2 regions of the Pseudarthrobacter sp. KH_020_B genome follow, and region 2 is predicted to be linked to the other one. Evidence: predicted binding sites of a transcription regulator. Region 2 holds the regulator's gene; the other holds the start of a gene.
What was found. The regulator LexA, encoded in region 2, represses DNA repair genes until DNA is damaged. The targets are predictions, from matches to a motif close to TCGAACANNTGTTCGA.
Positions count from the first base shown of each region.

Region 1: a site for LexA is predicted at 1,269-1,284, ahead of AC3IT0_RS10570 (HNH endonuclease signature motif containing protein). Genes of this name have one in related genera too.

Region 1 covers NZ_CM174506.1:2,299,049-2,306,252, reverse strand. Annotated here, with positions in the region: gene AC3IT0_RS10580 (elongation factor G-like protein EF-G2) at 1-383, opposite strand, end outside; gene AC3IT0_RS10575 (hypothetical protein) at 546-1,127, shown strand; gene AC3IT0_RS10570 (HNH endonuclease signature motif containing protein) at 1,349-2,944, shown strand; gene AC3IT0_RS10565 (5'-3' exonuclease) at 3,007-3,948, opposite strand; gene AC3IT0_RS10560 (alpha/beta fold hydrolase) at 4,329-5,144, shown strand; gene AC3IT0_RS10555 (histidine phosphatase family protein) at 5,208-5,792, shown strand; gene AC3IT0_RS10550 (putative quinol monooxygenase) at 5,798-6,103, opposite strand; gene AC3IT0_RS10545 (dihydrofolate reductase family protein) at 6,259-6,798, shown strand; gene AC3IT0_RS10540 (TetR/AcrR family transcriptional regulator) at 6,795-7,204, opposite strand, start outside.
Region 2 covers NZ_CM174506.1:1,629,163-1,636,366, forward strand. Annotated here, with positions in the region: gene hflX (GTPase HflX) at 1-1,308, shown strand, start outside; gene AC3IT0_RS07670 (ATP-dependent DNA helicase) at 1,301-3,358, shown strand; gene lexA (transcriptional repressor LexA) at 3,407-4,153, opposite strand; gene AC3IT0_RS07680 (LysM peptidoglycan-binding domain-containing protein) at 4,503-4,943, shown strand; gene AC3IT0_RS07685 (histidinol-phosphate transaminase) at 5,022-6,140, shown strand; gene hisB (imidazoleglycerol-phosphate dehydratase HisB) at 6,223-6,849, shown strand; gene hisH (imidazole glycerol phosphate synthase subunit HisH) at 6,846-7,204, shown strand, end outside.

The DNA.
Region 1 (7,204 bases), 670 kb from region 2:
GCGTCCGCAGCCCGGAGCCCCGCCCGAAGTTCGCCGATAAAGTCCGGATAGCCCGGAGTGTCCAGCAGGTTCACCTTGATCCCGTCGACAAGCAGCGGAACCAGGGACAGCGTGACCGACCGTTGCTGCCGCACTGCCGAGGGGTCGGAATCGCTGACGGTGGTGCCCTCTGCGATGGAGCCTTTGCGTGAAATCATGCCGTGGGCGGCCAGCAATGCTTCGATCAGCAGGGTCTTCCCGGCGCCCGAATGCCCCACGAGCGCCACGTTGCGCACCTGTTCCGGATCTGTTGCCGCGATGCCGTGCGGAGCATCAGCCCGGCGCACCTCCGGCCCTCCCCGCCCCGGTGTCCGCGCTACGTCCTTTGCGGCTTTCACTGACATGGGAACCTCCTGGCGTCTTTGCCATGCACCGGGCCGAATCGTGTTCTCTGATTCGACACCCTGGCGGGCGCAAGGGCAAGAGCAACCACCGGGTCGGGGCGGCCGCAGCGGAGGATAATGGCAGCCAGAGCCCAAGAGTCCGTGCCACTGTGAAGGGGTCCAATGCAGCCGGTTCCGCGCATCACAGTGGAGGTTCCCGTCCTCATGGTTGGTGCGGGCCCGTCCGATTACGAGGCGCTGGGCAGCTATGTCAACGCCCTCCGCCGGCCGCAGGGGCTGCACCTGACACTGTTGCATGTCGGCATCCTGGCGGATTTTGCGCAGGACGTCGCGGACTGGACCAAGGGGATCACCCCGGCCGGTGAGGCCGTCCGGCAAACAACGGGCTGGTTGCAGGGTCTGCCCGTACTGGACGGGTTTGCGGCAACGTCGCAACAACTGATCGTGCTGGGAGGAGGAGGCATCTCCGGGCTCGAAGTGGACGTGCCCGATCGCGTGCACGACTACCAGGTGTCCCTGGTGCAGGGCCTGCATGATCTCCTGGACCGGCTCCTCGTGGACAATGTGGACGATTTCATCCTCAGCTCACCGGCGCTGGGCTACCGCTTTCCGCACTGGGTGCCCCATGTCGCCGTCGGCCGTCCACTGTCGCGGGAACGCGCGCCGCGGACGATTGCCCCGCTGACCGTCGTTTTTGGTCCGTCGCGGATCAGGAACGGCCGGTCCCTCACGGCAGCAGACTGAGCAGCCGGCGTGTCATTCCACTTTGAAAGTTGCCGGTACGCAGCACGGAGGACGACGGCGGGACCCACCGCCGTCGTCCGCTCCGCTGTGCATGCGGCCGCCCTGCGCGAACGGACAGTTCCGGCCCGCCCGGCCGGCGGGCCGAAAAACTTTTCAAAAGGTTTTCTCGGACCAGGCCGGACGGGTCCTTAAATGTCGTACCCCCTCATGATGATGGATCTATGGAACGCATCACAGCAGGTGAAGCAGTAGGGGCCCTTGAGGCTTCTGTCGCCGCGCTTGTTGTTCATATGCGCCGCGCCGCACCGGCTTTGGGCTCCACAGGTGCCGATCCTCTCCGGGACCAGGCGGATGCATGCCTCGACGGGCTCGAAGAAGCGGGAAGGGTGGAAGCCATGCTGGCAGCTGTGAAGGTGCACCTTACCGCCGCGTTCGCAGACAAGTCCATGAAAATGGCCGCCCCCGCCACGGGCCCGGGCCAGGACACCGCCCTGGAAATGAGTGTGGTGTCGGAACTCGCCTGTGTGCTGACCGTCAGCGAACCCGCTGCCGGGGACTTGCTGGCCCAGGCCCACGAACTGACTACTACCCTGCCCCTGACGCTCGCCGCGTTACAGGGTGGGAGCATTTCGTGGCAGCACGCCCGGGTTATGGTCGACGAAACAGCCAACCTCAACCCCGCTGACGCCGCCGCGCTGGAGGCGCACTTCCTTGACCCTAATGCGGAGAACGCGGCCTGTCGCTGCGCGGCCGGGGAAATGATCCCGTCCCGGTTCCGGCACAAAGCCCGGACCTGGCGCGAACGCCACCACCCGGACAGCATCGAAAAACGCCACACCCGCAGCGCCGCCGACCGGCGCCTCGAGCTCGCCCCGGACCGGGACGGCATGGCCTGGCTGAGTGCCTACCTCCCTGCGGATCAGGCCGCCGGGATCTGGGACCGCACCACCGCTGCAGCCCGCGCCCTCCAAGGCCCCACCGAGGGCCGGACCCTCACCCAACTCCGCGCCGATGTGGCCGCCCTGTGGCTCCTGGGCGGCACCGCCGAGCACGTGCCCTCACCCACCGCCCAGGTCCTGGTGACCGTGCCTGTATTCGCCCTTATGGGCCTCACCGACGAACCCGCCATGCTCGACGGATACGGACCCATCCCGGCGTCGATGGCCCGCCAACTTGTTGCCGAAGGGGCGTCCTCGTTCCACCGCGTCCTGACCGACCCCCGCGACGGGGCACCGCTGGAGATCGGACGGACCAGCTACCGGATCCCTGCCGCGATGCGCCAATGGCTGAGACTGCGGGACGGGAAATGCCCGTTCCCTGGCTGCAGCAACCAGTCCCTCGACAACGAAGCCGACCACCTGCTCTCCTGGGCGGACGGCGGCACCACCGGCATATCGAACCTCGGTTCGCCTTGCCCCAAGCACCACAGGCTGAAACACACCACAACCTGGACACCCACGGGGGCAGCAACCAACAACCCACCCGGCTGGACTTCACCGTCAGGCCGCCACTACCAAAGCGAACATCAGGACTGGGAACCACCCCACTGGCCACCCCAGATACTGGACGAGCTATGCCACCAGGAACCAGGCTCCGCACTGCCCAACGACGCCCCGCCCGACGAAGTCCCGCGTGACGGAACGGTGTCTAACGATGCCATGCTTGACGGCGCGCTGCCCGATTTTCTGCCCCCTGCAGACCGGTCGCCGGATCCCGCCTGGCTGCGGCAAGCCCTCGACGAACCGGGACCCTGCCTGTCAGTAGCTGACTTTCTCTGGCTATCAGAGCAGCCGTCCCCCAACCGTGCGGCACACTGACACCCACAGGCAGCGTCAGTGAGGCCGCTCCCGGACAGCACGGTCGGTGCGTATGCAGCAATTTAACGTTCGTGCCGGTCAAACGCGTCCAGCAGCCGTTTGACAGAGCCGCCCAGGTTCCATTCGACGGCGAGGCGCTCCAGCTCGGCGCGCGATTCGCCGTCGATGGGGTGCAGCTGGGCTCCCGCTTCCTCGAGGGTGGGAAGCTTGAGGTCACGCACAATTTTCACAACCGTTGGCGCGACCGTGAGGTAGTCGGCGGCCGCGGCCAGCTTCGAGCGAATGGACGCGGATACTCCGCCGCCCCCGTCAGCGGCTGCAGCGAGCAAGTTCTCCAGTGTGCCGTACTCGCCCAGGAGCGACGCAGCGGTCTTCTCGCCGATGCCGGCCACGCCTGGCAGCCCGTCGGAGGCGTCGCCGCGAAGGGTCGCGTAGTCGGCATATTGTTCGGGCAGCACGCGGTACTTCCCGACGACGACGGCGTCGGTCACGACTTCGAGGTTCCTCATGCCCCGCGCAGTGTAGATCACCCTCACCTGACGGTCGTCATTGACGGTCTGGAAAAGATCACGGTCGCCGGTGACCACATCGACGGGGAGGTCCGCGTGGCTGGCATAGGTACCGACGACGTCGTCGGCCTCGTGTTCAGCAGCGCCCACGATAGCGATGCCGGCCAGCTCGAGGACGCGGCGGATCATCGGAAGCTGCGCTTCGAGCGCGTCCGGGACCACCTCGACGTCGGGGGCATCCGACACCAGTTCGGCGACCCGGTGCGACTTGTACGTAGGGATCAGGTCCACACGCCACTGCGGACGCCAATCGTCGTCCCAGCAGGCAACCAGATGGGTTGCCCCGTAGTCAGTGGTGAGGCGGGCAATCATGTCCAGGAGGCCGCGCACGGCGTTCACCGGTGTTCCGTCAGCGCGGCGGAGGGTGTCCGGCAGGCCGTAAAAGGCGCGAAAGTACAGGGACGCGGTGTCGAGCAGCATCAAACGGTGTGGCATACCTGATCCTGACACGGAAGCAGCCGCTGGGCTAACAGGACTTCCGCTGTCCGGCGCGGATAGGCATGCCCACAAACGCTCCGGCGGGGTTAGGATGCCTCTAACGGTTCAAGCAGCGGGACCAAACCAACCTTGTCTGGGAGGTTCGACCTTGTCTCATGATGCCCCTGTTGCCCCGTCGCCCCGCACGCGTGTGAAACGGGCCAATGTTCAGCCAGCCTCAACGCGTCATGACGACCACGCTGGCCGGGACCGCCCCGCTGCGCCGGCCGATCGAACGGCCGCCCCTAACCGGTACGGCTTCAATCCGGAGCACTGGCCGGACTCATGAGCCCGGGCGCTGTCCTTTGCGGTGAGCGCAAGAATTAGAGGCTGACGGCATGCCCCGACTCAGTGTCAACGGCGTGGATCTCTTCTACGAAGAGCAAGGCCAAGGGACACCAATACTGTGCCTGCACGGAACGCCAAGTTCTGCGGTGATGTGGGCGGACGCCGCAAGCGAACTCGCCCGGCACGGCCGCTGCATCATCTATGACCGCAGGGGTTTCCACCGCAGCGCCCCGCCGCTGCCGTTCGTGGCCTTGGATTTGGTGGATCACGTCGACGACGCGGCGGGCGTCCTGGCGGCGCTCCATGCCGGGCCTGCTATCGTGATCGGCCGCAGCACAGGTGGCCTGATCGCCGTCGAACTTGCCCGCCGTTTCCCGGACAAGGTCAAAGCTCTGGTCCTCCTGGAACCGGCGTTGTTCACCATCGATCCGGTTGCAGACGCCTGGGCTCGCAGCCTGCGCCGCCGGGTGCTTGAGCGCTCGGAGGGTCGGCCCGGGCTTGCTGCGGAGAGCGTGATCCGGGAGGCCCTTGGTGATGCGACGTGGGAGTCGCTTCCAGCGGAGCTCAAGCAGATGTTTGCCGGCACCAGCCACGCCGTCCTCGCGGAAATCAATGGCCATGGCATGGATCTCAGCGACGACGCTCTGGAACTGACCGAGGACCAACTTGCCGGGATCCGCCGGCCAACCCTGATCGTTTCCGCCGAGGACTCCATCGAAGCGTGCCGGTTGGTGAACGCACGGTTGTCGGGCGCGTTGCCCTTTACGCATGAAGTCCTGGTCCCGGGCGGACACCTCATAGATCCAGCTCATGCGGCTGTCCTGGCCTTCATCGACCGCAACGCCGGACCGAACGCCTGGGCCTAGCAGGGATTCCTTTGCTCCTGACGGCTGCGGGACCGAGCCCGCAATCAGGGCAGAATAGACAGCATGACCCTAACGACCTTCGCCCTCATCCGCCATGGCCAGACAGACTGGAATGCCCAGCGCCGGCTGCAGGGAGCCACTGATATCCCGCTGAACGACGTCGGCCGCGGCCAAGCGCGCGACGCCGTTAAGGTCCTGTCAGGTTACGAGTGGGATGCGATCGTGTCCTCGCCACTGAGCCGGGCCGCGGAAACGGCGAACCTGATTGCGGACGGGCTGGGGCTTGGCGTGACCCGGCACATTCCGGAACTGACCGAGCGCAGCTTCGGACCGGCTGAGGGCCTGCAGGCCGGCGCAGAACTGGAGGCCCTGCGCATCCCCGGTGGTTACCGAGGCGCGGAAAGCGAGGACGAGGCAGCGTCCCGTGGGTTGGGGGCACTGGAAGCACTGGCCGATGAATTCCGTGGCCGCCGCGTCCTAGTAGTTGCCCACGGCACGCTCCTCCGTATGAGCCTCGGCCGTGCGATCGGCCGCACGCTGCACAGCATCGACAACGCCGTACTGAACCTGGCCCACCACCATGCCGTTGATGGCTGGGAGCTCGAATACTTCAACGGCGAGCGCGTCGTGGCGGCAGCCCAGGGCTGATCAGCTTAGGCGTCCGCGGTGACCTCGAAGGTTTGGATGGTCCTGCGCTCGAGCCGCGGGATAATCTGCGCAGCCCCGATCCGCTCGATATGCTCATATTCGCGGTGGGCGGCAAAACCGGCAGCATCCGTGTAGCGCTCCAGGATCACGATCTGCGCGGGGTCCTCCACTCCCTGGAAAAACTCGTAGGAAATGTTGGCCTCCTCTGTCCGCGTGGCTGCGGCCATCTCGCCCAGCAGGCCCAGGACCGTTTCGGTCTCTTCAGGTTTCACCTGGTAGCGGACCACCACCTGGAAGTATGTTTCTGACATATCGGCATTCCTTGCTCTCGGAAGTATGGGCTGCCCCCAACCCTATTGCTTTCCGTGGAGACCGCTGAGCCGCCACCACGAGTGTGTCAGCCGGGGTTTCCACCGGCGCACCGGTGGTCTTGACCCTCGAATCAGGGCTGGATAGCGTCGCGATTATGGGCACCATATTTGGCGGCATGGCGGTCAGCCTCGATGGCTACATCCGTTCAGAGAGCGGCGACCTGTCATGGCTGAACGATGCCATGGCCAAGAATGAGGACTACGGATTCGAGGCGACCGAGCGCAGGACCGGCGCCTATGTCATGGGTGCCAATACCTACCGGGAAATGGCGGGTATGGGCGGCGGGGGCTCCGCGGTTCCCACGTATGTTCTCACCCACGATGACACTCTGGCCACGGCACGGAACACGCATCTGTACGCCGGCGATTTGGGCGATCTTGTCGCCCGGATAAAGTCCGCCATCCCTGAGGAGAAGGACATTTGCGTGTTCGGCGGCGGTCAGCTCCTCACTGAATTCATCGAGCTGGGCCTGCTGGACGAACTGGGCGTCGCCGTCGTGCCGGTCATCCTCGGCGGCGGAGTGCCAATCTTCGGCAGGATCAGCCAATGGAAAAAGCTTTCGCTCCGGGAGTGCCGCTCCTTCCCGTCCGGTATTGTGCTGCTGGACTATCAACTGACCGGCCCCACCGGCTAACGGGAACGGCGTGGCAGGTTGTTCTTCGGGTCGACGCCGAACAGAGGCAGTACCACTTGGTCCACAATCCCCACCAGGAAGTCATCTTCGATCGGTCCCGAACCGAAGATGAACCGTTGCCTCAAGAGGGCGGGACCGGCCTCGATCCTGAAGTCGGTCACGAGGTCCGGCTCGCATTCGCCCCGATTGACCGCGTTGGCAAGGATTTCGTGCATCATCCTGTTGGCGTTTCCGCGCGCGAATTCTCGGACCTCGGCGGCAACGTCGGGGTTCTGCAAGGCCTCACCCAGCACTCCACGCATGGCCTGTCCCACGATCCCTTCCAGCAGCCGGGCGCCTTGCCGCATGACGGTCAGGGTATCCAGGCGCAGGCTGCCGGTATTCGGGACGGCGCCGGGGCCGGGCA
Region 2 (7,204 bases):
CTCGAAGATGTCACCGAAGTCGAATACCGGCAGCTGCGGCTCGAACGTGTGGTCCTGGCCGGGCTATGGTCCGAAGGCACCTTGGCAGACGCGGAAAATTCCCTGCGTGAGCTTGCCGCCCTTGCCGAAACAGCGGGCTCGGAAGTCCTGGACGGCTTGGTGCAGCGCCGTGCCAAACCGGACCCGGGCACCTTCCTGGGCTCCGGAAAGGCCCTTGAACTCAAGGAAATCGTGATGGCCACCGGCGCTGACACCGTGGTGGTGGACGCCGAACTGGCGCCGTCCCAGCGCCGTAGCCTCGAGGACATTGTCAAGGTCAAGGTCATTGACCGCACTGCCCTGATCTTGGACATCTTCGCCCAGCACGCCAAGAGCCGCGAAGGCAAAGCCCAGGTGGAGCTGGCGCAGCTCGAATACCTCCTGCCACGCCTGCGTGGCTGGGGTGAATCGATGTCCCGCCAGGCCGGTGGCCAGGTGGGCGGCGCCGGCGCCGGCATGGGCTCGCGCGGACCCGGTGAAACGAAAATCGAACTGGACCGCCGCAGGATCCGCACTCGCATGGCCAAGCTGCGCCGCGAGATCGCGGCGATGAAGCCGGCACGGGAAACCAAGCGGGCCAACCGCCGTCGTAATTCAGTGCCGTCCGTTGCGATTGCCGGTTACACCAACGCCGGGAAGTCATCGCTGCTGAACAGGCTGACCGACGCCGGTGTGCTGGTGGAGAACGCACTCTTCGCCACCTTGGATCCCACCGTCCGCAAAGCCGAGACTTCCGATGGCCTCGGCTACACGCTGGCGGACACCGTGGGTTTTGTCCGTTCACTGCCCACCCAGCTAGTGGAGGCCTTCCGCTCCACGTTGGAGGAAGTGGCGGACGCGGATCTGATCCTGCACGTTGTGGACGTGTCCCACCCGGACCCCGAGGGCCAGATTGCTGCTGTCCGCAAGGTCTTCAGCGAAGTGGATGCCCGCAAGGTGCCCGAGATCATTGTCCTGAACAAGGCCGATGCCGCTGATCCGTTTGTGGTGGAGCGACTCAAACAGCGCGAGCCGCGGCACGTGGTGGTCTCGGCCCGCACCGGCCAGGGGATCGCCGAACTGTTGCGTGCCATCAGTGAAGGGATACCGCGGCCCAGCGTGAAGCTGGAGCTCCTTATTCCCTACGACCGCGGCGACCTGATCAGCAAACTGCACGAGACCGATGCCGAGATCCTGAGCCTGGATCACGGCGAGCACGGTACGCGCGCTTTGGTGATGGTGCGTGAGGGCCTTGCGGCTGAACTGGAATCCTTCATCAACCATGACTGACCTGGTGGCAGGGGAAATTTCCGAGACGGCCGGCGAGCAGTTCGTGATTGAGCTGCTCGACCGCGCCGTCGCCGGGATGGGCGGCCAAAGCCGCGCTGGACAGCACGAGATGGCGCGGCAAGTGGCCAAGGCCATCGAAACCGGCGACCACCTCCTGGTCCAGGCTGGTACTGGTACCGGTAAATCGCTGGCCTACCTGATTCCGCTCATTGCGCACTCGCTCGTGAGTAACAAGCCCACCCTGGTGTCCACAGCAACGCTTGCGCTGCAGACCCAGATTGTGGGGCGCGACCTTCCCCGGCTGCTGAAGACCATCACGCCTGCCCTGGACCGGCCGGTCAAGGTGGCGCTGGTCAAGGGCCGCTCCAACTATGTGTGCCGGCACAAGCTCGAAGGCGGGTTCCCCTCCGAGGAACCCGCCGAGGGCCAGCTGTTCTCCCTCGGAGAAGACACCAGCGTCCCGCATTTCGCCGCTGCCCTGGGCGGGCCCTCGTCCCAGCTGGGGAAAGAAGTGGTGCGCCTGCGCGAGTGGGCGGAAAAAACCACCACGGGAGACCGTGATGAACTGCTTCCCGGTGTAACCGACCGGGCTTGGCGCCAGGTTTCGGTGACGTCCATGGAATGCCTGGGGGCCCAGAAATGCCCCATGGCAGCTGAATGCTTCAGCGAACTGGCGCGCCACAACGCCGCCGAGGCCGACGTTGTGGTCACCAACCATGCCATGCTCGCCGTCAGCGCCTTTGAAGGCCTCGCCGTGCTGCCCGAATACGACGTTGTGGTGGTGGACGAGGCCCACGAACTGCAGGACCGCGTCACCGGTGCGGTGTCGGGGCAGCTCTCCGTGGCAATGGTCCACGCTGCGGCGTCGGGCGCGCGGAAACACACGGCCATCACCGTGGATGCCCTCAACGCAGCCGCCGCCAACCTGGAACTCGCCCTTGCCGGCGTGCCCAACGGGCTGCTCCCGAACGGCCTCAACGACGAACAGCTGGACTGTGTGGACCAGCTGCGCGAGGCCTGCAGGGCTGCGCTGTCCGATTCCAAGGGTGACGGCAGCCAAACGGCCGACGGCGGGCGGCAGCTCGCGCGCTCACGCCTGATGCTGATCCTCGAACTTTGTGAACGGCTGATCGTGGCCCGGGAAAACCGTGAAGTGGTGTGGTTCTCCCGTGCAAGTTCCTTCGATCCGCAGCAGGGCTATGCGCAGCCCGATGAGTCGGCGCCGGCCCTGGTCAACATCGCGCCGCTGAGCGTTGCCGGCAAGCTCCGCGAGGGGCTTTTCGCCGGCCACACCGTGGTGCTGACCTCGGCAACCCTGGCCATCGGCTCGGCCTTTGAACCGGCCGCCGGCGGCTTGGGGCTTGTGGGTGAGGGCGCACCGAGCTGGACCGGGATCGACGTGGGATCGCCCTTTGACTATCCCAAGCAGGGGATCCTCTACGTCGCGGGGCACCTTCCCAAGCCTGGCCGCGGGGCGTCGCCGGAGGCCCTCGACGAACTTGAGGCGCTGATCCGGGCGTCCGGCGGCGGCGCCCTGTGCCTCTTTTCGTCACGCCGTGCCGCGGAGGAGGCCGCCGAGGCAATGCGCCCCCGGCTCGGCCTCAGCATTCTGTGCCAGGGCGATTCCACCATGACGGCCCTCGTGAAGCAGTTCGCGGACGAACCGGATACCTGCCTGTTCGGCACCATGTCACTGTGGCAGGGTGTTGATGTTCCGGGTGGATCATGCCGGCTGGTGGTGATCGACCGCATCCCGTTCCCACGGCCGGATGATCCGCTGATGACCGCACGGTCACGCGCGGTTGCCCAGGCCGGCGGAAACGGCTTTATGGCGGTTTCGGCAACGCACGCGGCCATCCGCCTGGCCCAGGGCGCGGGCAGGCTGATCCGTTCCACCGGAGACAAAGGCGTGGTGGCCGTGCTTGATTCCCGGCTTGCCACCGAGCGCTACGCCGGATTCCTCCGCGCCGCGCTGCCACCGTTTTGGCCCACCACGGACCGGAAGACGGCGTTCGCCGCCCTGGAAAGGCTTTCCGGGAAGGGCGTCTGAGGGGGCGCAGGTCGTAGCGGGCCCTTGTTCTAGACGGACCTTTGTGTCCTAGAGGGACCGCAGGACCGAGACGACCTTGCCCATGATCGTGGCGTGATCGCCCAGAATGGGCTCGTACTGGGTGTTCTGCGGCAACAGCCACGTATGGCCATCGCGTTGACGGAAGGTCTTCACCGTGGCTTCGTCGTCCAGCAGGGCCGCGACAATATCCCCGTTGGCGGCATCGGACTGCCGCCGGACCACTACCCAGTCACCGTCGCAGATGGCGGCGTCCACCATGGAGTCGCCGGCCACGCGCAGCATAAACAGCTCACCCTGGCCCACGAGCTGCCGGGGCAGGGGCATCACGTCTTCCACCACCTGATCGGCAAGGATGGGTCCGCCGGCCGCGATCCGGCCCACCAGCGGCACCATGGCGGTGTCCATGGCAGAGGGAAGTTCGGTGACCGTTCCGCCGATGCCGTGCAGGACTGCGGGCTTGGTTGTCCCGTTGGACTTGGTGGACCCGCCGTCCAGCGTCAGCGGCATCAGGACTTCCATGGCGCGCGGACGCTTGGGGTCCCGGCGGAGGTATCCCAGCTTCTCCAGCTGCGAGAGCTGGTGGGTCACGCTGGACAAACTCGCCAGGCCCACGGTGTCGCCGATTTCACGCATGGACGGCGGATAGCCGTTGTCATTCACCGAGCGCTGGATCGTTTCGAGGATCTTCTTTTGGCGGGCGGTGAGCCCCTTGGGGGTCCGTTGGGGCTGGCGGCGCTGCGGTGTCGCCTTGCCCTCGGCGGCTGGTGCTGCCATGTTCGCCAATGCCTTTCGGTTGCCCGGATCCGCTCCGGCCGCTGGTGCCTGGAACGCCCCGGGGCTGGTGTCGGAGTTGATTGTCAGACCCTGCTGATCAACTACAGAGGTGGTTGTTCTTTGATCCAAACGTAGGCCAGCCGCAGGGCTTTTTCAAACATTTGTTCTAGCGAGTCTCGACAATATTCGTTGATAAGTGCTAAAAATGAAGAAGCAAAGTTCGAACATGTGTTCTACTCGTTGCTTGCGGATTCGAATACTCGAATTTATGGACGGCCCAGGCCAGCACCGGCAAGTGGACGCGGAGGGCGCACCGGGCAGCACAGTATGGTCCAGGAGGGCTCATTTCATGTCAGCTATATCTGCTTCGCAGGACTCGCGTCCGCAGCTTATGTCCGTGCAGGATCTCACCTCGCGGCAATGGTCCGCACGTGTCTCGACGCCGGCTTCGGCGCCCAGGCAGCGCACGGAATCGTTGAAGCCGCTGCGCCTGACCCGCAGGGGCCGGATTGTCCTCATCGGCATCCCGCTGATGATCCTTGCCGCCATCCTGCTTTCGCTGGCAGGTTTCCTCAACGCCCCGGCAAAGGCTGCTGATTCGGCGGCCGACCTGTCGCTGACGCCAACGGTCACGGTCACGGTGCAGGCCGGACAGTCACTCTGGGCTATCGCCGGTGCCGTGGCGCCCGAGCGTGATCCCCGTGATGTCATCGCGGATATTGCCCAGTTGAACAACCTTTCCGCCGGGGGCGTTGTCCCCGGACAGCAGCTCTTCGTCCCCACCAAGTAATGAGCCTGCAGGCTCGGGAGCGTGCCGCCGCAGGCCGTCACATTTTCAGGCCGTCTGCTTCGGACCTAAACTGTTCAGGTGAATGACCAGCTAGAGCGTCTGAACAGACTTCCCCTCCGGAGCAACCTCCGCGGACTGACCCCGTACGGTGCCCCGCAGCTGGATGTGCCCATCCTGCTGAACGTCAACGAGAACACCCATGGCGTGCCTGCGGACGTTCGGGCCGCGATCAGCGTGGCCGTGACGGAAGCCGCTGCAGGCCTCAACCGCTACCCGGACCGTGAGTTCACCGAGCTCCGGGAAGCGCTGGCTGAATATCTCGGCCACGGTCTTGATGCCACCAACATCTGGGCGGCCAACGGGTCCAACGAGGTTCTCCAGCAGATTCTCCAGGCGTTCGGCGGACCCGGGCGCACGGCCCTGGGATTCCCGCCCACGTACTCCATGTATCCGCTCCTGGCCAGCGGCACGGACACCGGGTACATCGTCGGGCAGCGGGCCGATGATTACGGGCTCAGTGCCGAATCGGCCGCGTTGCAGGTGAAGGAGCTTCAGCCCAACATCGTTTTCCTCTGCTCGCCGAACAACCCCACCGGCACGGGCCTGGGCCTGGACGTTGTGGAGGCCGTGTACTCGGCCGGCGAGGCCAGCCAGACCATCGTCATCGTTGACGAGGCCTACCATGAGTTCGCCCACGACGGAACGCCCAGCGCCCTGACGTTGCTGCCCGGGCGGGAGCGCCTCATTGTGTCCCGCACCATGAGCAAGGCGTTCGCCCTCGCGGGCGCCCGCCTGGGCTACATGGCGGCCGCTCCTGAAGTCACGGACGCAATCCGCCTGGTCCGGCTGCCGTACCACCTTTCGGCCATCACCCAGGCAACAGCTCTCGCTGCCCTCCAGCACCGCACCGCACTGATGGCCGACGTCGAGGACATCAAGGAACAGCGCGACCGCATCGTGTCGGAGCTGACCCGCATGGGCCTCAAGCCCGCCGCCTCCGATTCGAACTATGTCTTCTTCGGCGGCCTCGACCGCCCGCATGAGGTCTGGCAGCAGTTGCTGGACGGCGGCGTGCTGATCCGCGACGTCGGCATCCCCGGCCACCTGCGGGTCACAGCGGGAACTGAGACGGAGACCACAGCGTTCCTGACGTCGCTGGAACGCATCCTGGCCAGCCAGGCCAAGCTGCCCGCCTAAACTTGAAGTATCGGTGCCGCCGCGCGGCGGCACATCTCCTTCGCTGACGCATCACCGACTTCGCTTATAAGGACATATGACCATGAGTTCCACCGGATCGAACGCTGCCGAGTCCCGGACCGCACGCATGGAGCGTGCCACCAGTGAATCGTCAGTGCTCGTGGAGATCAACCTCGACGGCACGGGCGTCTCGGACATCGACACGTCTGTCCCGTTCTACGACCACATGCTGACAGCGCTGTGCAAGCACTCGCTCATTGACATGACGGTCAAGGCCACCGGTGACACCCACATTGACGTCCACCATACGGTGGAGGACGTCGCCATCACGTTCGGCGAAGTGCTGCGCACCGCCCTGGGCAACAAAGCAGGCATCCGCAGGTTCGGCGAGGCCACGGTGCCCCTCGACGAAGCACTGGCACACGCCGTCGTCGACGTCTCCGGCCGCCCCTACCTGGTGCACGGCGGCGAGCCTGCCGGGCAGGAGTACCACCTCATCGGAGGCCACTTCACCGGGTCGCTGACCCGCCACGTTTTTGAGGCCATCACGCTTCACGCAGGCATCTGCCTCCACATGAACGTCATAGCGGGCCGCGACCCGCACCACATCGTGGAAGCGCAGTTCAAGGCTTTCGCCCGCGCCCTGCGCGCTGCAGTCGAACCCGATCCCCGCGTGGAGGGAATCCCCTCCACGAAGGGTGCCCTGTGAGCGGCCAAATCCTCCGGGACGGTGCCGTCATCGATCCGGCCGCCAGCAAAAAGCCAGCATCGCCCGAGGGCAAGCCCACGGTCACTGTCCTGGATTACGGTTCCGGAAACGTCCGTTCCGCCGTTCGCGCCCTGGAGCGGGCAGGAGCCGAGGTCATCCTCAGCTCCAAGCCCGAGGACGTGCTGAACGCCGACGGCCTGGTGGTACCCGGCGTCGGCGCGTTCGAGACTGTTATGCGCGAGCTCAAGGCCGTGGACGGCATCCGGCTGATCGGCAGGCGCGTGGCCGGGGGCAGGCCGGTCCTGGCAATCTGCGTGGGCCTGCAGGTCCTGTTCGAGGCCGGGGTTGAGCACGG